DNA from 4 places in the Fictibacillus sp. Mic-4 genome. Region 4 is predicted to be linked to each of the others. Evidence: riboswitches for the same ligand, from Rfam matches in the RefSeq annotation. Region 4 holds a riboswitch; each other region holds the start of a gene.

Evidence for each region. Region 4 has a riboswitch for lysine ahead of dapA (4-hydroxy-tetrahydrodipicolinate synthase). Riboswitches for the same ligand answer to the same signal wherever they lie in the genome.
Region 1: linked by a shared signal. The riboswitch ahead of WD019_RS04440 (aspartate kinase) and the one ahead of dapA (4-hydroxy-tetrahydrodipicolinate synthase) in region 4 are both predicted to bind lysine.
Region 2: linked by a shared signal. The riboswitch ahead of lysA (diaminopimelate decarboxylase) and the one ahead of dapA (4-hydroxy-tetrahydrodipicolinate synthase) in region 4 are both predicted to bind lysine.
Region 3: linked by a shared signal. The riboswitch ahead of WD019_RS20315 (amino acid permease) and the one ahead of dapA (4-hydroxy-tetrahydrodipicolinate synthase) in region 4 are both predicted to bind lysine.

Annotation. Positions count from the first base shown of each region.
Region 1 covers NZ_JBBHZM010000003.1:135,982-141,766, forward strand. The annotation lists gene uvrC (excinuclease ABC subunit UvrC) at 260-2,035, shown strand; lysine riboswitch at 2,107-2,298, shown strand; gene WD019_RS04440 (aspartate kinase) at 2,438-3,676, shown strand; gene bioD (dethiobiotin synthase) at 3,797-4,555, shown strand; gene bioA (adenosylmethionine--8-amino-7-oxononanoate transaminase) at 4,558-5,785, shown strand, end outside.
Region 2 covers NZ_JBBHZM010000005.1:2,976-8,760, reverse strand. The annotation lists gene WD019_RS05695 (stage V sporulation protein AA) at 90-713, shown strand; gene WD019_RS05690 (stage V sporulation protein AB) at 703-1,125, shown strand; gene WD019_RS05685 (stage V sporulation protein AE) at 1,139-1,741, shown strand; gene WD019_RS05680 (spore germination protein) at 1,698-3,170, shown strand; lysine riboswitch at 3,237-3,415, shown strand; gene lysA (diaminopimelate decarboxylase) at 3,521-4,843, shown strand; gene WD019_RS05670 (peptidylprolyl isomerase) at 4,938-5,375, shown strand; gene WD019_RS05665 (DUF309 domain-containing protein) at 5,417-5,785, opposite strand, start outside.
Region 3 covers NZ_JBBHZM010000057.1:41-5,825, forward strand. The annotation lists gene WD019_RS20305 (amidase) at 20-1,492, opposite strand; gene WD019_RS20310 (phosphodiester glycosidase family protein) at 1,626-3,233, opposite strand; lysine riboswitch at 3,422-3,610, shown strand; gene WD019_RS20315 (amino acid permease) at 3,710-5,170, shown strand; gene WD019_RS20320 (saccharopine dehydrogenase family protein) at 5,264-5,785, opposite strand, start outside.
Region 4 covers NZ_JBBHZM010000046.1:10,235-16,019, forward strand. The annotation lists gene WD019_RS19330 (MFS transporter) at 32-1,501, shown strand; gene dapA (4-hydroxy-tetrahydrodipicolinate synthase) at 1,906-2,793, opposite strand; lysine riboswitch at 2,921-3,100, opposite strand; gene WD019_RS19340 (response regulator transcription factor) at 3,183-3,815, opposite strand; gene WD019_RS19345 (sensor histidine kinase) at 3,808-4,848, opposite strand; gene liaF (cell wall-active antibiotics response protein LiaF) at 4,845-5,579, opposite strand; gene WD019_RS19355 (PspA/IM30 family protein) at 5,751-5,785, opposite strand, start outside.

The DNA of each region.
Region 1 (5,785 bases), on a different contig from region 4:
GCTGTATGGTTCGAACATGGAAACAATGCCTATCATTTTATTCTAATACAATACTTTGCACTTATTTGGTTATGATGAGTTAGTGCATTTTAGCCAAAAAAATCTATCAATTTAAAGATCAATTTTTAGTTGAGGTATTCAGTAAAGTTTGGCGATCATCTTATGGGATAATCGCCTCTTTCTGTTTTCCATAACTGCAAGAACGGGTGTTTCGTGCTATGATGGAGGGTAGAGAAGAAAGAAGAAAGGAGGGCGTAGCGTGAATACGATTAAAGAAAAGCTCGCTATTTTGCCGGCACAACCGGGCTGTTACTTGATGAAAGATCAATTTGGCCAAATCATTTATGTCGGCAAGGCAAAAGTATTGAAAAATCGTGTCCGCTCCTACTTTACTGGAACTCACGACGGGAAGACACAACGGCTTGTAAGTGAAATTAAAGATTTTGAATACATTGTAACCTCTTCGGAAATTGAAGCCCTTCTGTTAGAAATGAACTTAATCAAGAAGCATGACCCGAAATACAATGTTATGCTCAAAGACGATAAAAGCTATCCTTATTTAAAAATTACCGCGGAAAAACATCCCCGCCTTTTGTATACGCGCAAAGTGAAAAAAGACGGCGGGAAATATTTTGGGCCGTTTGTCAATGCCGGGGCGGCTCAAGAAACGAAAAAACTGCTCGACCGGCTTTTTCCGCTGCGGAAATGCAACACCATCCCTGATCGTGTTTGTCTCTATTACCATATTGGGCAATGCTTAGCTCCTTGCGTGAATGAAGTAAGCAAGGAAGAAAACGCGCAAATGGTGGAAGGAATTAGTAAATTTCTTGGCGGCGGGTATAAGGAAGTGAAAGAAGAGCTGACGGAAAAAATGCTTGCTGCATCCGAACAATTAAACTTTGAGCGTGCAAAAGAATTAAGGGATCAAATTCATCACATTGAAGCTGTTATGGAAAAACAAAAGATGATGACGGCTGATCTCATTGACCGTGATGTATTTGGATATACATTTGATAAAGGCTGGATGTGTGTACAAGTATTTTTTATCCGTCAGGGAAAACTGATCGCACGTGATGTTTCACTTTTTCCATTTTACGGGGAAGCCGATGAAGATGTTGTTACCTTTATTGGTCAATTTTATTTACAAAAAAATTATCCGCTACCAAAAGAAATTTTGTTGCCGGCTGAAATTGATGGCGAATTAGTAAAAGAATTGCTTGGTATAAAGGTGATTCAACCAAAAAGAGGCCAAAAAAAAGAACTTGTCGAGTTGGCGACAAAAAATGCAAAACTTGCTTTAGAGGAAAAATTTGCCCTTATTGAAAGGGATGAAGACCGAACAATTCGTGCGATCCAAAACCTTGGAAAACAGATGAACATCGCTCCGCCATATCGGATCGAGGCCTTTGATAATTCAAACATTCACGGAACGAACCCTGTATCGGCAATGATCGTCTTTACGGATGGGAAACCAAATAAAAGAGAATACCGGAAATACAAAATTAAAACGGTTGAAGGTCCGGATGACTATGCATCCATGCGTGAGGTCATTCGAAGACGGTATTCAAGAATGTTAAAAGAAAATGGCCCATTACCTGATTTAATCATTATCGACGGAGGGAAAGGGCAAATCGCAGCAGCGCAAGATGTTCTTGAAAATGAGCTGAACTTGTTCATTCCGGTAGCAGGGTTGGCCAAAGACGATAAACACCGCACCTCGCAATTGTGGATGGGCGATCCCCTGAAATTTATTCCATTGCCCCGGAATAGCCAGGAATTTTATTTATTGCAGCGCATTCAGGACGAAGTTCACCGTTTTGCGATATCATTCCATCGCCAGGTTCGAGCAAAGGGAATGTTTTCTTCAAGTCTTGACAATATTCCCGGGGTTGGCGAAAAGCGTAAAAAAGCATTATTGAAACACTTCGGCTCGATTAAAAAAATGAAAGAAGCGAGCATAGAAGAGATTCAGGCTGCGGGAATACCGGGGCCGATAGCAAAAACAATTTATGAGGCGTTAAAAAAAGATTCATAAAATGAATTGAAATTTGGATATAAGTTTGCTAAACTATAACCAATTTAATATATGTGCCATGCTTCAATTGAAGTGATGGTAGAGGAGCAAAAACCAACAGTATCCCATTTGAAGAGTAAGGAGCTCTTATGATAGTGGGGGAAAGGGGATTTTTGCCGAAGTTTGATGAAACTCCTTCGTTCATCAGGCTGGACCTGTATCTGAATAAGTGCAGGGCTGTCATGCATCCTTACCCAAAGGGTGTATGGAGAACTATCTCACATGAGGGGAAACAAAACTGGCTTACTGTTGCATATTCAAGCAACAATAAGGTTTTTTCCTTATTGTTGCTTTTTGTTTTCTCTAAAGAGATCGATTGGTAAAAAATACGGAAAGTAAGAGCGGGAAGAGAGGATGAAAGTAATGGCAGTAATGGTGCAAAAGTTTGGAGGAACAAGTGTAGGCAGTGTAGAACGCATTCAAAATGTTGCCAATCGCGTCATTCAAACAGTAGAAGAAGGTCACAGTGTTGTCGTTGTCGTTTCAGCAATGGGCAAAACGACGGATACACTCGTTCGTTTGGCGGGGGAAATTTCACAAAAGCCTTCGCAAAGAGAAATGGATATGCTCTTATCAACGGGTGAGCAAGTAACGATTGCCCTTCTTTCGATGGCGCTTCAAGAAAAAGGGTATGAAGCAGTATCATTAACAGGATGGCAGGCAGGTATTGAAACAGAGAAAGTTTTTGGAAATGCGCGAATACGTAACATTCATACGGATCGAATTTGCCGTTTATTGGAGGAAGGTAAAATTGTCATCGTTGCCGGCTTTCAGGGAGTTGTTTCGGGACCGGATGAAATAACGACACTTGGAAGAGGCGGATCGGATACGACGGCTGTCGCATTAGCTGCTGCATTGAAAGCCGAGAAATGCGATATATTTACTGATGTAACAGGGGTGTTTACAACAGACCCAAGAGTCATTGACGGGGCGAGAAAACTGGAATCGATCTCATATGATGAAATGCTTGAAATGGCTAATCTAGGTGCAGGGGTATTGCATCCAAGAGCGGTGGAATTTGCGAAAAATTATGGTGTAAAACTGGAAGTACGTTCAAGTTTATCGATGGAAAGCGGAACGATTGTTGAGGAGGAATGTACGGTGGAAAATCAATTGGTCGTAAGAGGTCTTGCATTTGAAGGAAATGTGACAAAAGTAACGGTGGAAGGCTTGCCGAACGAGTTAACAACTCTTTCACATTTGTTCACAATGCTTGCGGAAAACGGGATTAATGTTGATATCATTATTCAAAATGTGAACGAGAATGAATCGATGAATATTTCATTTTCGATCGATTCAAATGTATTGGACAATACGATTTCCGTTTTGGAAACTAATCGTCACAGGCTTGGTTTTGAATCGATTGTTCACGAGGATCAGCTTGCTAAAGTGTCGATTGTTGGATCAGGCATGATTTCCAATCCTGGAGTCGCCGCAAAAATGTTTAAATCATTGGCTGATCAAGGCATTATGATTAAGATGGTAAGCACTTCTGAAATTAAAGTATCGACAATTGTTGACCAGGAATTCATGATTAAAGCAATTGAAACATTACACGACGTTTTTGAATTAGATGCGAGAGAGCCTGTAGCTCACAAATAAAGTCCGGTGACCACCGGACTTTTTATTGTACCTATTGTTAACCTTATTGTTTTATAAGTTGACAATAGTCCTTTTTTTCTTTACGATAGTTTAAGAATATACTAGAAAGGAGCCTACGGAATGACTAACGCTCTTTTTATCACGGGAGTTGACACAGGCGTTGGAAAAACAGTTGTTACGGCCTATTTAACGGCTTTAATTCAAAAAGAAGGGATGAAAGCCGTTCCTTTTAAACCGATACAAAGCGGTGGAATCGAACACGCCGGGAAGCTTATTGCCGAAGACGTTCAATTTTATAAACAGTTGGCGGCATTGCCGTATTCCCAGGAAGAATTATGTACATATTGCTTAAAAGATGCCGTTTCGCCGCACTTAGCGGCAAATCGTTCAAAAATTGAGATCGACCGCAAACGGATAATCGAACAGTTCCATCAACTGCAAAAGGAAAATGATTTTGTATTCGTTGAAGGAGCGGGGGGTCTTGTCGTTCCACTTGCTGAAGATCGAAAGGGTGTCTATATGACTGCCGACCTGATCTGCGATTTACGGTTGCCGTTATTGATCGTCACTCATCCGGAGCTTGGAACGATTAATCATACATTGTTGACCATTGCTTATGCAAAGTCTAAAGGAATTCCGATTGTGGGGCTAATTTTTAACCAGATGCCCGAAGAGCCAGGTTTTATGCAAGAAGATAACATAAACATGATCCAAAAACTAAGTGGAGTACCGGTAATAGGCTGTATTCCATCAATTGCCGCGCCTCTCATTCCCGAGATGCAAAAGAAACTCGCTTCTAAAGAACCATTGATTAATAGAGACATATTTTTCAAGCGCTTAAAACAATGTCAAAACGAGTTTATGGAGGTCACCAATTGAAAATGCATGAGTTAGAACAATGGGATAAAGAGTATGTATGGCATCCATTTACGCAAATGCAACAATACAAGAAAGAAAAACCACTCATCATTGAGCGGGGAGAAGGAAATTATTTAATCGATATCGAGGGAAATCGTTATTTAGATGGATACTCTTCTCTCTGGGTGAACGTTCATGGACATGCTCATCCGCTGCTGAATGAAGCGCTTAAGGAGCAGCTTGAGAAAATCTCTCACTCCACATTGTTAGGAGCAGCAAATGTCCCTTCGATTTTGCTCGCAAAAAAATTAGTCGAGCTAACCCCTCCTGGATTAAATAAAGTGTTTTATTCGGACTCAGGATCGACTTCTGTTGAAATCGCATTAAAAATGGCGTATCAGTATTGGAAACTGGTGGATCCCGTACGCTATGAAAAAAAGAATAAATATATTTCCTTCAAAGAAGCGTATCACGGCGATACGATCGGTTCGGTCAGCGTTGGCGGCATGGACACATTCCATAAAATATTTAAGCCGATTTTAATTGACCGTATTGAAGCACCGACACCATATGTTTACCGGATGACAGGTGTCCGAACAGAAGAAGAGGCAAAGAAGCAATGTCTTGATGCATTAGAAGCGATTTTAGCGGAACATCACGAAGAGGTGGCAGCATTAATTATCGAACCGCTTGTACAAGGAGCGGCGGGAATGATCACCCATCCTAAAGGCTTTTTATCGGGAGTTCGAAAGCTTTGCACGAAATACAATGTTCTGATGATTGCCGATGAAGTTGCCGTTGGGTTTGGCAGGACAGGAACGATGTTTGCTTGTGAACAAGAAAAAGTTCAGCCTGATTTTCTATGTGTCGCAAAAGGAATAACGGGAGGCTATTTGCCGCTCGCTGCGACAGTTACGACAAATACCGTATATGAGGTATTTCTCGGGGAACCGGAAGAGCTGAAAACGTTTTTCCACGGACATTCTTATACAGGAAACCAGCTTGCCTGCGCAGTCGCCTTAAAAAGTATTGAACTATTAGAATCGGAAGGCTTTATTCCAGCACTTGAGGAAAAAATAGATAGGCTTAAGTCGGAACTTCAAAACTTTTGGAAACTGCCATATGTAGGAGATATACGGCAAAAGGGGATGATGGCAGGCATTGAGATTGTGCAAAATAAAGAAACAAAAGAACCCTTTCCCCTGTCGTTTCAAGTCGAACATCGAATCATTTTAGAGGCTCGGAATAGGG
Region 2 (5,785 bases), on a different contig from region 4:
CTATATTCAATCAAACGTAAGCTGAATAATTCAAATCGAGAAAAGCATACTAAACATATAGCTTGAGGGCGAAAGTAGGTAGTATAGATATGGAAAATTTAACGGTTTATATCCGAATGAGACAGCGCGTCCAGGTTGTTCCAAACCAGAAGGTCACACTTAGCGAAATCGCTCAAATTGTCGCTCCCGGCGAAATACATAAAAAAGTAAAGGCGTTAATCATTCACCACGTAAAACCGGAAGACAAGCATCTCATTGTCATCGATGTCATCAAAGTAATTCAACATATTCATAATGTCTATGAGTCGATCGATGTGCAAACGGTTGGACCGGCGCAAACGATATTAGAAATCCAATATGAAAAAAAGAAGCTTGCCCCCGTCTATTTCCTTCTTGTCTGGCTGCTTCTGTTTTTCGGTTCATCACTTGCAATTATGAATTTTCATGAAGATGTCAGTATGGGGATTGTCCATAAAAAAATTTATTACATGATAACAGGGGAACAAAATAACCGCCCCCTTTTATTGCAAATCCCTTATTCGTTTGGACTTGGCATTGGGATGATTCTCTTTTTCAACCATTTATTTAAAAAACGATTTAATGAAGAACCAAGCCCGCTCGAAGTAGAAATGTTTAATTATCAACAAGATTTGGATCAATATGTCATCGTACATGAAAACAAGGAGACGGAAAAGAAATTGCATGATACTTAATATCCTTATTACCATATTTATCGGCTTTGCCGGAGGGATTGCGGTGGGATCGGGATTTGTCGCCTTTTTAACTGTTCTAGGAATTGTCCCCCGGCTTATGCAATTGAGTAAAACGTATTCACGTATTCGCAGTTATGAAGCGAGTGTTACGTTAGGCGCTATTATTGGCGGCTGGATGAATTTGCGTCATTTGACGTTTTCCATGTCCCCGCTCTTGCTTATTCCAATCGGCTTGTTTTTTGGCGTTTTTATTGGAATGCTGGCCGCTGCTTTGACGGAAGTGCTCAATGTTTTGCCTATTTTGGCTAAAAGGATTGGATTTGAAGAGAAACTGATTATTATTTTAATGGCCATCGTATTCGGAAAAGTATTTGGATCACTTTTTCATTGGGTCTATTATGTAAACCATTAAATAGGGAGGCACCATGAAGAAGAAGCGCGTTATTTTCATAACCGATGGCGATCTTTATGCGTTAAAGGCCGCGGAACTCGTTGCAAAGAAGATAGGAGGACGATGCATATCAGCATCAATGGGCAATCCGACCAGAATTACGGGGGGAGAATTGATCCGTTTTATTCAAGAGACTCCGTATGACCCTGTGCTTGTCTTATTTGATGATTGTGGACAAAAAGGGGAGGGGCCAGGCGAGCGAGCGATGCGTGACATTTGCCGCCACCCACAAATAGAAGTTCTCGGTGCGGTCGCCGTGGCTTCGAAAACCCATTATGCCGAATGGACAAAGGTAGATTTCAGTATCGATCGTTATGGTAATTTAACCGAATACGGAATTGATAAAAGCGGTTTGCCCGATTTAGAAATGGGAAGAATTAACGGAGACACCGTATATATTCTCGATGAATTAGATTTGCCTATTGTCATCGGTGTTGGCGATATAGGTAAAATGGCCGGGTATGATTCAGTAGAAAAAGGAGCACCGATCACGACCCAGGCAATCCAAATGATATTAGAAAGGAGTGGCGTAAGTGGCACAAAAGAAAGCAAAAATACCAATCAGCAAGAAAATTGAAGAAAATGAAGAACTGTTGAAAAAACGGCTCGGAATAGGGGAAACCTTTGATGTCGGCGTTCGCAAATTGCTTTTGCTGAAAACAAAAGTGCAGCTCTATTATTGCAACGGGCTTTGCGATACGACTTATATCATTCAAATTATGAGGGAATTTATGCTAATGAACAACCAGCATAAAAGTCCCCATAGTGTAAAAGAGGTCATACATAATCATATTACTCATGAACAAGTAGAACTGACGGATAATATGGATGAAGCGGTTGATCGATTGCTCTCCGGATTAATCCTTATTTTTGTAGATGGCGAGGATGAAGTATTTATTGTTGATGTCCGTAGTTACCCTGGTAGGAATCCGGAAGAACCGGATACAGAAAAAGTTGTCAGGGGGTCAAGGGACGGGTACACCGAAAATATTATCATCAATACAGCATTAACGAGAAGAAGGCTAAGAGATGAAAGGCTTCGAAATGAAATTGTACAGGTTGGGGAACGGTCAAAAACGGATATTTGTATTTCCTATTTAAAAGATGTTGCAGATCCCGGATTAATAAAATTGATTAAAAAAGAAATAAGCACAATTAGCATCGACGGTATTCCAATGGCGGACAAGACGATTGAAGAATATCTTGTCAAGCAAGGATTCAATCCATTTCCAATGGCCCGTTATACTGAACGTCCCGACGTTGCCGTTCAGCACCTTTTAGAAGGGCACGTGCTTGTGATGGTTGATACGTCCCCAAGCGTTTTAATCACCCCGACGACTTATTTTCACCATGTTCAGCACGCGGAGGAGTTCCGTCAAACTCCGCTGACCGGGGCATTTGAAAGATGGTTTCGTTTTATCGGCATCCTTGCTGCCATCATGCTTGTTCCACTCTGGTATTTATATGTGCAGGATCCGCATTTGCTTCCAAAAGGCCTGGAATTTATCGGTCCAAACAAACACGGCCATTTGCCGATCTTTCTTCAGTTATTATTAGCTGAAGTCGGAATTCATTTATTGCGGCTTGCGGCCATCCATACTCCAAATGCCCTTGCTACTTCCATGGGATTAGTTGCGGCAGTGCTCATTGGACAAATCGCCATCAGTGTCGGAGTTTTCGTTCCTGAAGTCATTTTATACAGTTCTGTTTCAGCCATCGGAACGTTTGTCACTCCAAGTGTGGAATTAGGATTGGCGAATGATCTTTTTCGGATATTGCTGCTTTTACTTGTCGCGATTTTCCACGTTCCGGGCTATGTTATTGGCTTGACGCTGTTTATTATTTTTATTGCGAATATGAAAAATTTAAATACACCGTATTTATGGCCGTTTATGCCATTTAACGCGAAGGCGCTGCTTACAATTATTATGCGGGTGGCCGTACCGATGACAAAAATGAGGCCAAGTATTTTACATCCGCAAAATCCGAAAAGAACATCAAATTAAGCCTTGCACAATTAGGGGAATGTATGTTAAAGTTTTTCATAATAATTAAATATGCCTCATTCTTCGCAATGGGGTAGAGGCGCAAAGCGAATGAGTACGATTATGAAGTGAATGGACACGATGAAGTAATCGGAAAGGTCAATTTGCCGAAGTGTAAAATGGGTCCATGCCATTTTATGCTGGGTCGTTGTCAAATAGGCAACGGACTGTCACTACAAATTACGTAGTGGAGAGCTATTCCGACAATGAGGGTACGGGTTCAAGACAGTTAATGTACCTTTTTTGGCATTAGCTGTCTTTTCATTTTTCGTCGGATTGAATCTCTATATTTTCGGAGAGGAGATTGGTCAATGTTTTTACATGGAACAAGTTTGATTAATGAAAAAGGGCATTTAACGATTGGGTCAGTAGATACAATTGAATTGGCAAAAAAATACGGTACGCCTTTATATATATATGATGTTGCGCTAATAAGACAGAGGGCAAGAGCGTTTAAAGAAGCTTTCCAGGTTCATGGCGTTACAGCGCAAGTGGCGTATGCAAGCAAAGCGTTTTCTTGCATTGCGATGGTTCAACTAATGGAAGAAGAAGGGCTTAGCCTTGACGTTGTATCCGGTGGAGAACTTTATACAGCGATCCATGCGGGATTCCCGACGGAAAAAATCCATTTTCATGGCAACAATAAAAGTTATGCAGAATTGGAGTTTGCGTTAAAAGAGAATATCGGCTGTTTTGTTGTCGATAATTTTCACGAACTATCGATGCTCCATGAGCTTTGTGAAAGATATGATAAGAAGACGCAAATTTTGCTCAGAGTGACCCCGGGCATTGAAGCACATACCCATGAATATATTTTAACTGGACAGGAAGATTCGAAATTTGGCTTTGATTTGCAAAATGGACAGGCAGAAGAAGCGATGCTATATGCTCTAAAACACTCAAAACGCCTTCATCTGGCAGGAATTCATTGCCATATTGGCTCGCAAATCTTTGAAACGACAGGATTTGTTTTAGCGATTGAAAAATTATTTGACTATTTGGCCCGCTGGCATAGTCAGCACTCTTACTTTCCGGAAGTGCTTAATTTAGGTGGCGGATTCGGCATACGATATACGTCTGAAGACCAACCGCTTGAGCCGCGTGTGTATATCGATGCGATGGTTCAAGAAGTGAAAAAGCATACAAAAAAATTAGGGGCAGAATGTCCGGAAATATGGATCGAACCAGGAAGATCGCTTGTCGGGGACGCCGGAACGACAATTTATTCCATCGGTTCGCAAAAGGACATTCCGGAAGTCCGCCATTACGTCTCAGTCGATGGAGGAATGAGCGACAATATTCGTCCGGCGTTATATCAGGCTCGTTATGAAGCTATGGTTGCAAATAAAGCGTTTGCCCCATACACGAAGACCGTCTCAATCGCTGGAAAGTGCTGTGAATCAGGTGATATGCTCATTTGGGATTTGAAATTGCCTGAAGTGGAAGCAAATGATATTTTAGCTGTTTTTTGCACGGGCGCATACGGTTATTCGATGGCCAACAATTACAATCGACTGCCAAGACCGGCTGTTGTTTTTGTAGAAAACGGAGAAGAACAGATCGTCGTCAAACGAGAAACATATGAAAACATTATCCAGCAAGATGTTCCTTTAAGAAAAGGTGCGCTTGTTTAAAGTTAAAAAAGAGACAATAGATGTTGTCTCTTTTTTGCCTTTGGCTATTTTATGGTATGATAGAGAAGATCTATTACAAAGGAGAGATGTAATTATGGCTAAAAAAGGATACATACTAATGCTTGATGGAGATAAAATCGAATTCGAATTATTTCCTAACGAAGCACCGGGGACGGTCGCCAATTTTGAGAAATTAGCAAATGAAGGATTCTACAATGGTCTTACTTTCCACCGCGTGATTCCGGGCTTTGTAAGTCAAGGTGGTTGCCCTCACGGAACAGGAACTGGCGGACCGGGTTATACAATTAAATGCGAAACAGAAGGAAATCCGCACAAACATGTTCCAGGCGCTCTTTCTATGGCTCATGCAGGAAAAGATACCGGGGGAAGCCAATTTTTCATCGTTCATGAAGCTCAACCTCATTTAAACGGCGTTCATACCGTTTTTGGCCAGGTGACTTCAGGAATGGACACGGTGCTAAACATGAGAAACGGCGATACAATGGAGAAAGTCGTCGTATTTGATGAGTAAAAGTGAGAAGAGGATACCCTGAAATCAGGATATCCTCTTTTTTAGGGTATTCTCCTGTCTGCTTTTTGTTTTTTCTGCTTTAGCCTTTCTTCAATCACATCTGTACGGTCTCTTAGCTTATGTTTATGGATAATGTATTTATTATTGAAATCACTTTCAGAGCCCCATCGAAGTCCGGTTTGTTGAAGTATTCTTTCACATTCTTTTCGTAAACCAAGATCTAAAAGGGGTAAATTCATGTCGGAATATACCTCGTCGTTTTCAATTTCGATGTCCCTTTTCGTTAGCAATTCCATTAAGGCCTCGTAATGTAAGCCATAACGGGAGAGCTCTTCCTTTTGATTGGAAAGAATACGAATAGCGCTCTTTATCATGCGAAGAGCACCGGTTTTGTTTCCGCGGCGCTGATG
Region 3 (5,785 bases), on a different contig from region 4:
AGGGGGCGGACAGCATGGTTTATTCTAAAACAGGAGGCTTCCTAAATAATGAGGCTTGTTCAAATGCATATCCGAGACGAATTAAAGTCGGTTCGGAAAATGCCCTTCCCGTTAAAATAATGCCGTATGGCGCACCTGCATCATCAAACCCTGCAGGGACGGTGATCGACGGATAGCCCGCTTTCGCTCCGATCTCATACCCGAATTCTCCTGGATAAAGGATGGAATCTAACTGATGTTCTTCGATCACTTTATCAATCCCAAGTTTCTGGGCTTTTACGATTTGATTTAACCTGCTCTTGATATATTCAGGTTCAGTTAATGTCCCGCTCGTTTGTTCACTTTCTAACAGGAGGGTCTGTCCAAATTTCAAGCAGTCTTTAGCATTATCCTTGTTAAATTGGATGATATCATTTAACGTTCGAATGCAAACCGATGGATGGAGCCTCTTTAAATAATCATTGATTCCCGATTTAAATTCGTAAAGCAAAACGGCATAATCCCCTTCTTCATGTTCCAACGGCGACGTTTCATTTAATTCAATAATCGTCGCGCCTCGCTGCTCCATAATCGAAATCGCATTTTCCATAATTTGTTGTTGTGAGTTCGATAGCATTTTCAAATAACGTTTTTTAGCAAATCCGATACGCGCCCCTTTTAAGCCTCCTTTATCCAAATAGGCCGTATAATCGTTTTTTGCTTTTTCGATTGATTTCAAAGTAGCCGGGTCCTCTTCATCCGCTCCTGCAAGAATGCCGAGTAAAATGGCGGCATCTGTCACCGTTCTTGCCATTGGGCCAGCTGTATCCTGGCTGTTTGAAATCGGAATGATCCCCGCTCTTGAAAGCAAGCCGACTGTTGGCTTAATGCCGACAATATTGTTTGCGTATGACGGGCATAAAATAGATCCTGACGTTTCTGTTCCGACTGCTACCGTCGCAAGATTAGCTGCAATGGCTGCTCCAGAACCGGAACTTGAACCGCTCACATCGAAAGTTCCCGGGCCATACGGATTCAGCACCTGGCCTCCACGCGAACTGTATCCGTTCGTCATATTTTCGGTCATAAAGTTCGCCCATTCCGTCATGTTTGTTTTTCCAAGAATGACCGCACCTGCTTCACGAAGCTTTTTTACAATGAATGCATCTCGTGCAGCATAGGCATTTTTTAAGGCGAGAGACCCGGCACTTGTATGCATTTTATCATTCGTATCGATATTGTCTTTAATAAGAACGGGTATCCCGTGAAGCGGGCTTCTCGCCCCCTTTCGTTTTCTTTCTTCATCCAACGCTTCGGCGATATGTATGCTATCTGGATTCAACTCAAGAATCGTGTTAAGGCCTGGACCTTGCCCATCATAAAGGGATATCCGTTCCATATACATGCAGACCAATTCTTTTGATGTTAAATTTCCATTCTGAAACGCTTCTTGAATATTGTTGATCGTTGTTTCCTCAAGTTGAAATATTTTCGGCAATAATGGATTCATCATCAACACCTCTTTAATATTGGAAATAATTGAATTTTCTTTTTTATCGTACCATTAAAAATGCTACTTTAATAGCTTATTTAAATAAAAAATCCCATTGGGTAAAGTTACTCAATGGGATAAATGAATAGAATATTTATTTAGGCAATATCGTAATCGAATCACCGACCGGCCGTTCACCCGCGGCATCTGACGGATGAGAAATGAGCTTTCCGCCAACTGCCATAGCGGTTGATCCTCCACCGTCCAAATTTAATGCCTCTTTAGCTCCTAATGCTTTCATTATTTTTGCACTTTCTTTAAAACTGGTCCCTACACTTCGCTCCGGATTCCTTCCATCAACAGTGACTAACAATATATTTCCATTTGCTTTGATACCGGCCATCGTCCGTGGGTGACGTGTGATCCCGAAATGGTAGAAAAATTCTTCATTGGCATGAAAGCCTTCCTGTTCCGCATTAACAAAAATTTCCCCATTTTTCAACAAACGGGGCCCGCCATTGACAATGTTTGCTCCTTTTCCTGCGGCATATGGTTTGCCATCAACATAAAGGTAGTGTTTAGTAGTTAGCCTCATTCCTCGTTTGGCATGTTTTTTCAACCATAGGGCCGCTTCATTCGTTCCTGCTATTACAGACCCATTGAACGGGATCGGCCCCCCTCGTTGTTCTCTGACCTCAACGACATTTCCTTCAGCATTCAATACGGCTTCAACACCTTTGCCCTCTGGTGTACTCCTCCCAAATATCGGATCGAACTCGATGAGTTCACTGTCATCCTTACAAGTAAAATCATGCATGGGAAGCTGTGTCGGAAGATCGCCGCCAACGCCCCCGCAGCTTCGAATAAATCCAGGTTGCCTGTTCATCCCGTCCAGTTCTCTTTTCGCTCCATCTGATGATTGAATGCTCAAATGAGTAGACACTTTTGAAATTGATGCGTTATTCTTAGCATTCGGTAAAATAAAGCTTGTGCGGGAGTTAACGGCTTCGCTTACAAGTTGTCCTTTATGGACTGAAATTCCCGCCAGGTCGCCTGGAGTCCCGTCTTTGGCATCCATCACAAAATAGCCGCCGTTGGTCGCCGCTATCGATTGTGTTCGCTTCGCCATACTTGAAACGGTTTCTTTTCCTTCAACCTTGTCCATTGCCAGAGAAGTTGAAATAGTGCCTTTAAATCGGTGGCGATCAATCTCTATTACATGAATGGACCACAGGCCGGTTGTCCTTGGACTATCAAATCCAGTGTATGTAACTTTTGCATTTAAAAAGCCGTCAGACTTTAATTTTTTATTTAAATTGTTAGCTTCCTTTTCCGCCGGGAACTTGCCGACTCGAACTAAATAGCCTAATTTGTGATGTTTCACATCGTTGGTTGAATCATTTTTAATCGTATGTAAATAAGTGTCATACCCTTTGTTTTTTAAGTCTTCAATCATCATAGCCGCATCCGTTTTTTTATTGAAAAAGCCAATGTCCACCGTATAATATTCGTTGTTCGATTTCTTGCCTCTTTCAATGGAAATGAACGTAACACCTTCAGTGAGCTGTTTAATTACTCGCTTTTCCGGGAGTCCGGATTTTCCGAGGGGGAGCTCTTTAATATGCCGTGTTGTGGGTGCTTCATTCATTTTCGCCAGAGTTATTGAAGGATTTAAAGATGAAGGAATAGATATAGAAGCAATGGCGGAAGCAAAAGTTAATGAAAAAATTGTACTTTTTATTCTTTTTGGACTCACTTTCATTTTTCGTTCTCCCTTCATTTTGCTTACTTTATGCTATCGCATGTTTATTAATTCACAATGAAAACAATGTAAAACATTGTTAATTCCATACAAGAAGTATTCTTTAGAAAACTATTGTCTGATCATGTCGAATCATTTATAATAAAAATGTCTTATTAAATGAATACAGATTAAAATCCTCATCAATCCGATGAGGTAGAGGTCGCGGCTTTTATGAGTAAGAGGGACGAGATGCAGAGAACGTCAATGACTCCATCTGAAAGGAAAAGCTGCCGAAGTTTAAGTCCATCTCTGGGGGCTTAAGCTGGGGCTGTTTCCGAATAGGAACAGAACTGCCGCGTTTGTAATCCAATCAAACGTGGTGCGCTATCTTACGGAAGGTGCATGATTCGGGTAGATTAGACAACCGTCGATTCCTTTCGGCGGTTTTTTTATTTCCCACTCCTTCCAAATAAACGAAAGAGGAGTGTTATTTTATGCAAAGCGCAGCAAGAAATCTGGCAGATCATCCAACTGCCAGCGAAAAAACAGAATTAAAACGGAATTTGAAGTCACGGCATTTAACAATGATTTCACTCGGGGGGACGATTGGTACGGGGTTATTCCTCGCAAGCGGAGGCGCGATTCACTCGGCCGGTCCTGGAGGAGCTCTTCTCGCGTATATTGCGATAGGAATTATGGTTTATTTCTTAATGACAAGCCTTGCGGAAATGGCAGCATACATGCCGGTTGCCGGTTCTTTCAGCACATATGCAACAAAATTTGTCGATCCTTCTCTCGGGTTTGCATTAGGGTGGAATTATTGGTATAACTGGGCAATTACCATAGCTGCTGAATTATCGGCTGTTACGATGATCATGAAGTTCTGGTTTCCGCATAGCCCCTCTCTTCTCTGGAGCGGTCTCTTTTTAGTTATTATGTTTTTATTAAACTTTTTATCCGTTAAAGGGTTTGGAGAAGCGGAATATTGGTTTTCGATCATAAAAGTAATTACTGTGATCGTCTTTTTAATCGTTGGTTTCCTTATGATTTTTGGAATTATGAACGGAGATGCGATCGGGTTTAAAAACTTCACCGTAGGAGATGCGCCGTTTCACGGTGGATTCATGGCAACTCTCGGCATATTTATGGCGGCAGGATTTTCATTCCAAGGAACGGAGCTGCTTGGCGTAGCTGCCGGTGAAAGTGACGACCCCCGTCAAAATATCCCGCGGGCTGTTCGTCAAGTGTTCTGGCGTATTTTGTTGTTTTATGTATTGGCCATTTTCGTTATTAGCTTATTAATCCCTTATACAAATGGCAACCTCGCCAACAGCGATGTAACAGTAAGCCCCTTTACGCTCGTGTTTGATAAAGCGGGAATTGCTTTCGCTGCTTCTGTTATGAATGCGGTTATTTTAACGGCGGTTTTATCTGCGGGAAACTCCGGGATGTATGCTTCAACCCGGATGCTCTGGGATTTGGCCCGGGAAGGAAAAGCGCCCAAGTTTCTTGCTAAATTAAACAACCGCGGTGTTCCGGTCAATGCATTGATCGTTACTTCACTCGTAGGTTGCGTGGCATTTTTAGCATCGTTATTTGGCGACGGGGTTGTTTATACATGGTTGTTAAACGCTTCCGGCATGTCTGGATTTATCGCCTGGCTCGGGATTGCGATCAGCCATTACAGATTCCGGAAAGCGTATGTCGCCCGGGGACTCGATATAAATGCATTGCCATATAAAGCAAAGTGGTTCCCGTTCGGTCCATTATTCGCTTTTGCGCTTTGTCTCGTTGTCATTTTAGGTCAAAACTATTCCGCCTTTATGGGTGGTTCAATTGATTGGTACAGTGTACTTGTTTCCTATATCGGATTGCCGCTATTCATTATCGTTTGGCTTGGATATAAATTCGTTAAAAAAACTAAAGTCGTTCCACTTGATCAATGTGAATTTTAAATCGAAAGCCCGTTAATGCCCAATTGACAGGGTCAAGCGCAGAGAACACCACCCGTTATCATGATCACGGGTGGTGTTATTTCATTTTTATTTTCAAGCCATCAAAATTGGACTCGTTTTCTTTATCACATACCATTCCATGCCTCTTGCCTTTAAGCGCTTAAGAAAAGGAACGGGGGCAATCTTCTCGGGTGGAATGCATCCAGTTTCATTTAAAAGTCCTTCAGCCATCATGTCAACAGCAACAACGGGTGGAACGCCGGTTTGCCAGACTGTTGCTTGAAAGCCCGCCTTTTCAAAGATTACATCGTGATTCGCGATTGTATAGACAAATAATTCAACGTTTTCACCATTTTTCGCCCCTTTCACATTCGCACCAACGCATGAATAGCCATGGATTTTTCCGGCAAGTTCAGCAGGTTTCGGCATTGTTGTTACGACAACATCACGCGGAATTACGTTCACCCCTCCTACTTGAATGGGTTCATCACTATCAAGCCCTAAAAAACGTAAAACTTTAAGGGTGTTTACAAAATCCGGGTGAAGCGCATACCGGAACTCTACATATTCACATCCTTTCCCGATTGACTGACCAAGGGTTGTAGGTTCCTCATG
Region 4 (5,785 bases):
TTACAAATAATAAAATGAGGAGGAACCTTCATTGGAATCATTGAAAAAAGAAGATATCACCATTGTTAATACAAAACTTGCAAAACAATCCGTCATTGCTACTTCGCTCGGCAACGCTATGGAATGGTTCGACTTCGGGCTCTATTCTTATTTAGCGGTTACTATTGGAAAAGTTTTCTTCCCGGAAATCGACCCTTCCGACCAATTGATTTATGCATTAGCGACTTTTGCTATTGCTTTTATCTCACGCCCGATTGGCGGTCTTGTTTTTGGCATGCTGGGAGATCGTTTCGGGCGCAAAAAAGTCCTGTCTCTTACGTTAATTATGATGGCTCTTGCGACATTAAGCATCGGTCTTATTCCGAGTTACGCATCCATTGGAACGGTCGCGCCAGTCTTGTTGATGATGGCAAGGCTGATCCAGGGATTTTCAACAGGAGGGGAATATGCGGGAGCCATGACATTTATCGCAGAATCAACGCCGGATAAAAAACGAGGCTTTATGTCGAGCGGTTTAGAGGTGGGCTCGCTCATTGGCTTTTGCGCAGGCGCTTCGCTGGTCACTTTGATGACATTCCTTCTTGGCTCTGAAAGGATGGTTGATTGGGGTTGGCGGATTCCATTTCTAATTGCTGGCCCTTTAGGGTTTATAGGGCTGTATTTTCGGTCCCGGCTAGAAGAAACCCCTGCTTTTAAAGCGATGGTCAAAGCCGAAGAAGAAGAAAAACATCGTGCTTCTCTTAAAGAAATTGTTACCGACCATTGGAAACCGTTGTTAATTTGCGTAGGAATCGTCCTCTTTTATAATACAGTGAACTATATGCTGCTTACTTATATGCCAGCTTACTTAACACAGGAACTTCATTTTGGAGAAACAAAAGGATTAATGTTGCTCATTATCGTGATGGTGATCACAATGCCGATTATCCTTGCATTCGGCTATTGGAGCGACCGCATTGGGCGTAATCGCATTATTAAGGGAGCTTTAATTGGCATTGTTCTCCTTAGCATCCCAATCTTTATGATGATCGGTAACGGCAATAGCTTTATTGTTTTTTGCGGGGTGCTTCTCCTTAGCGGTTTGCTCGCTGCTTTCCAGGGGACGCTTCCAGCGACGCTACCTTCATTATTTTTTACGAAAGTGCGCTACGGATCACTTGCTATTACGTACAATGTCTCAACCTCTTTATTTGGAGGGACGACGCCTCTTATTATCGCCTGGCTCGTCAGCATTACGAAGAATCGCATGTTCCCCGCTTTTTACTTGATGGCTGTTTGTCTTTTCGGACTCATCATTGTCTCCTGTTTTGTCAAAGAAACAGCGGGCAAATCATTGCGCGGATGCCAGCCGATCGTTGAGGATCCGGATGAAGTAAAAGAAGTTTTGAAAAATCCGGCTCGAGCCCTCTGGTGGAAAGAAGAAGACCATGAAGCAAACATGGTGGCAGCGGATGAGAGAAGTCACGGGATCAAGCCTAAAAAGGGGAAGATATACGGATAAGACGAATGGCCGAATTAATAGCGATCCGTAGTGGATAAAGAGCGCTTTTTCTTACGAAGAATAGATCGCTTCCGCTGGCCCTTATGCCGTAAAAAACAGAGGATGTCCAAAAGTTCTGCTTTTAGGACATCCTCTTTGCATGAATGTTCAGATTGACAGCGATATTTGCTGTTTTTTGTTCAATTATGGCTCAAATTCGAGCAGATCTTGTCTATACTTCGGGGGATCACCCGTTTATTTTCCGAGCCGCATCATTCATTTTCCAAACTGCAGAATTTATTTTCCGAATTACAGATTTTATTTTCTATACCGCAAATTTTATTTTCCAAATTTATTTTCTAAACAGTAAAATTTATTGTCCAAACCAGCTGGATGATTGTCCGAAGACAGTTCAGGCAGCTTGTTCAGCGTACAGGCTCTAAATTGATTTGCTCGAGTACGTTTCGTAGCGCCATTTTTTCTTCTTCGTTTAAAGGTACGAGTGGTAAGCGGACGTCTCCAACATTTACTCCTCTTTCATTTAAAGCGAATTTCACCGGCGATGGGCTTGGCGCGGCAAATAATGCTTTCATAATTGGAAGAAGGCTGCGGTGTTTGGAAGCAGCATCCTGCACGTCACCGCTTCTAAAGCGATTGATCATATCTTGCATTTCATTGCCAATGATGTGTGACGCCACCGAAACGACGCCTGCTCCACCAATCGAAAGCACCGGCAAGGTTAATCCATCATCGCCACTGTACAATGTGAAATCATCTGGCGTTTTTTCAATCATCTGCGCCATGGCATCCAGGTCGCCGCTCGCTTCTTTGATTGCGACAATATTGTCGATTTCAGAAAGGCGGATGACCGTTTCTACCGACATATTGACAACACTTCGACCCGGGATGTTATAAAGCATGACAGGCAATGGCGTTGATTCGGCAATCGCTTTAAAGTGCTGATATAATCCTTCTTGAGACGGTTTATTATAGTATGGGGCAACGAGCATAATGCCGTCTGCTCCCGCTTCTTCCGCTTTCTTTGTTAAGCTGATGGAAGCTTTCGTATTATTTGATCCAGTGCCGGCAATGACCGGAACCTTTCCGCCAGCCGCTTCTACTGTAACTTTAAATAACTCAACTTTCTCTTCCAGCGTCAATGTAGGAGACTCCCCGGTTGTCCCGGCCACAACTAATCCATCAGAACCATTATCAATTAAATGATGAACTAAAGTCCTCACGGCGTTAAAATCCACTTCACCATTTTGATCAAATGGAGTGACCATCGCTGTTAAAACTTGGCCAAAATTCATAGTTTCACACCCTTATATAGTTTTTTATAAGCTTGAGGGATCAGGGCCATCTATTTGCAAACGCAAAAAAGCAACAACGAGGGATTCGCTGTTGCAATAGGAACAAAATTGGTCCATTCGTCACCATGCATGAGATAGCCCTCCATATAGTTTCCTATATGACAGTTCTGTATTTATTCAATAGCAGAACCAGCTTCAAGAAAATGAGATTCTTTTCCGCTTCGGCAAATTCCCCTTTCCACAATCGTCATTGGCTCTCATTCTCCTCGTATTGTGTACTAATGGTCTTTGCTCCTCTATCCTCACTTCAATCGTATTGAAGAAAAGAAATGATTCAATTTGTTTTACTATAACAAGAGATTCCTTATCTTGCAAGGATAAATTAACAATCAGTCCGCTAGCGAATGCTTGAAAGCATAAATGACTGCCTGTGTCCGGTCTTGAACATTCAGCTTGCTTAAAATGTTACTGACATGGACTTTCACAGTCTTTAATGCGATAAAAAGATCATCTGCAATTTCCTGGTTCGTTTTTCCTTCGGCCATGAGAAGCAAAACTTCCATTTCACGTTTTGTCAGTTCCTCATGGGGCAATCGCCGCTCTTTTTGCCGCATTTTCGTCATCATTTTGCCGGTCACTTCCGGCTCCAATACAGATTGGCCATGGTAAGTAGAGCGGATCGCTCTGGCGATTTCGCTCGCTTTCGATGTTTTCAGCATATAGCTCATCGCACCTGCCTCAATCGCAGGATACACCTTTTCATCATCTAAAAAGCTGGTGACTATGATGATTTTTGCATCCGGCCATTGTTCGATAATTTGCTTCGTTGCTTCAATGCCGTCCATCTCCTCCATGACTAAATCCATCAAAATAATATCCGGACGCAAGCTTAAAGCGAGTTCGACCGCCGTTTTTCCATTGTCGGCTTCGCCGATGACTTCAATGTCCGGCTGAGCGGATAAATAGGAAGAGACGCCAATCCTCACCATCTCGTGATCATCGACAAATAACACTTTAATCATTGTCCTCCTCCTTTATCATTGGGACTTTGACCTCCAGGCGGGTCCCTTTATTAACAACGCTGATGATTTTTAGTGTTCCACCAATTTCCGCGGCGCGTTCATGCATGTTTTGCAACCCATAAGACCCCGTTTTTGTTTGTTCTACATTAAAGCCGATGCCGTCATCGGAGATGCGCATAATGACAAATTGATCGCGCTTGATTAGAAGAACGTCCAATGAAGTCGCTTTCGCATGTCGTAATGTGTTGGAGACGGATTCCTGAAGAATGCGGAATAAATGGTCTTCAATCCCTTTGTCAAGCGCCATTTTTTCAACCTTCCATTGAATGTTCATCGGGACTTTTTGCTGCAGCTCAATTAAAAGCTCCTGAATGCCTTCTTGAAGCGATTTTCCTTTTAACGCAACGGGGCGAAGATGAAGGAGCAGGGCCCGCATTTCCAGCTGTGATTGTTGAATCATTTCTTCCACTAATTTAAGCTGCTTCGTCTCACGGTCATCCGAGAGCGGTCTTGATTCAGTAATCGTGGACATAAGCATGGAAGCCGCAAAGAGCTGCTGGCTGACGGAATCATGCAGTTCCCTTGCCAGGCGGTTGCGCTCCTCAGAAACAATTTCTTGTATCCGTTTTTCAAGAACCTCCGCTTTTTCGTTCGCCATTTTTTGAGAGACCTTAGTTTGCTCGGCAAGATGCTTCTTTATCTTTTCAATTTGAGAAAATAGTGAATCGAATTCCTCAAGCTTTGCCTCTCGGTCAAATTCTGATTGCTTCCCTTGTTCCAACTCACTCAAAGAGTCTTCAACGAAACGTAACTGTCTTTGCCAAAAATATCCGGAAACAAGACCGAATAGAAGTCCGATAAGGATGCTCAGCACAGGTACAAAAATGGCAAACGGGAGGTTCCATAGCCTGCGGTCCCATAGCCCTGTCCAATCTGATAATGGATAAGCGATGAAAAACGTAACGACAAGCGCGAGAAACACAATCAATGAAAAAAGAATTCCGGTTAAAATTTGCCGCTGCATAATGCTCATATTCGCTTCACCTCTAAATTCCCAGTGATCATAGAGGTGATGATCTTGATTTTCTGCACCGAGTCGCCATAGCCCGGCGTTTGTACGTGGAGCGTTTCGTTAAACAATCTCGGTTCGCGATAGTCAAAAACCGCCATTGATCCTGCAATGATGGAATGGTGAACGGAAACTTCCACATCATACGGAACGAGAATTTGGACGTTGCCGACAAGATTTCGGATCGAAATGACGCATTCTGATTTAGGGAGAATCGTATTGCTTAAATCGATGACTGTATCGCCAATGCCGGTTTGAATGTTAATGTCATTCCAGTCGTATACATGATCTGTTGTCTTTTGCTTTCCAAAAAGAACATTTTTTAATACGATCGGCCGCCTGCAAACTGCGTCCTTTCCCTGGCTGTCCTCTTGTTCTTGCAGAATGGGCCTTATATAATCGGGCTGTTTTTTAGATTGGGCAAAATGGATAATGACATAAAGGAGAATGGCTAATACGAAAAATTTAAAGGCGACCATATTGACGACCGTAATGACGCCAGTGATGACGCCAAACCAAAAAAAGAGTTTGCCCCACGTTTTCGATAGCCGCTTTTTCCCAATGTAGATAAACGCCATAGAAAATAACAAAGAAAAGATGAGACCCCAGCCGAAAAGGATAATCTCAATAAAAATCAATATGATGCCAATAAGAAAAACCCAGCTGAAAAAATCGGATTTTATTCTGTTCAACACGGGGTTCACCTTCTTTCTTTTACGAATAAAAAAGTATAGCTGCTTACTCGGGGCATAAGGACAACAGCAATAAGGACTCGCGTTTTTAAAAAGCCGCTGGATGCGTTATGTATGGTATGGCAGCAGAAAAAGGCGCAGAAACCTACGCCTTATTAGTCTACCACGAATTTGTTAAGAATTAGAATTTGTATCGCTTGATTTTAATT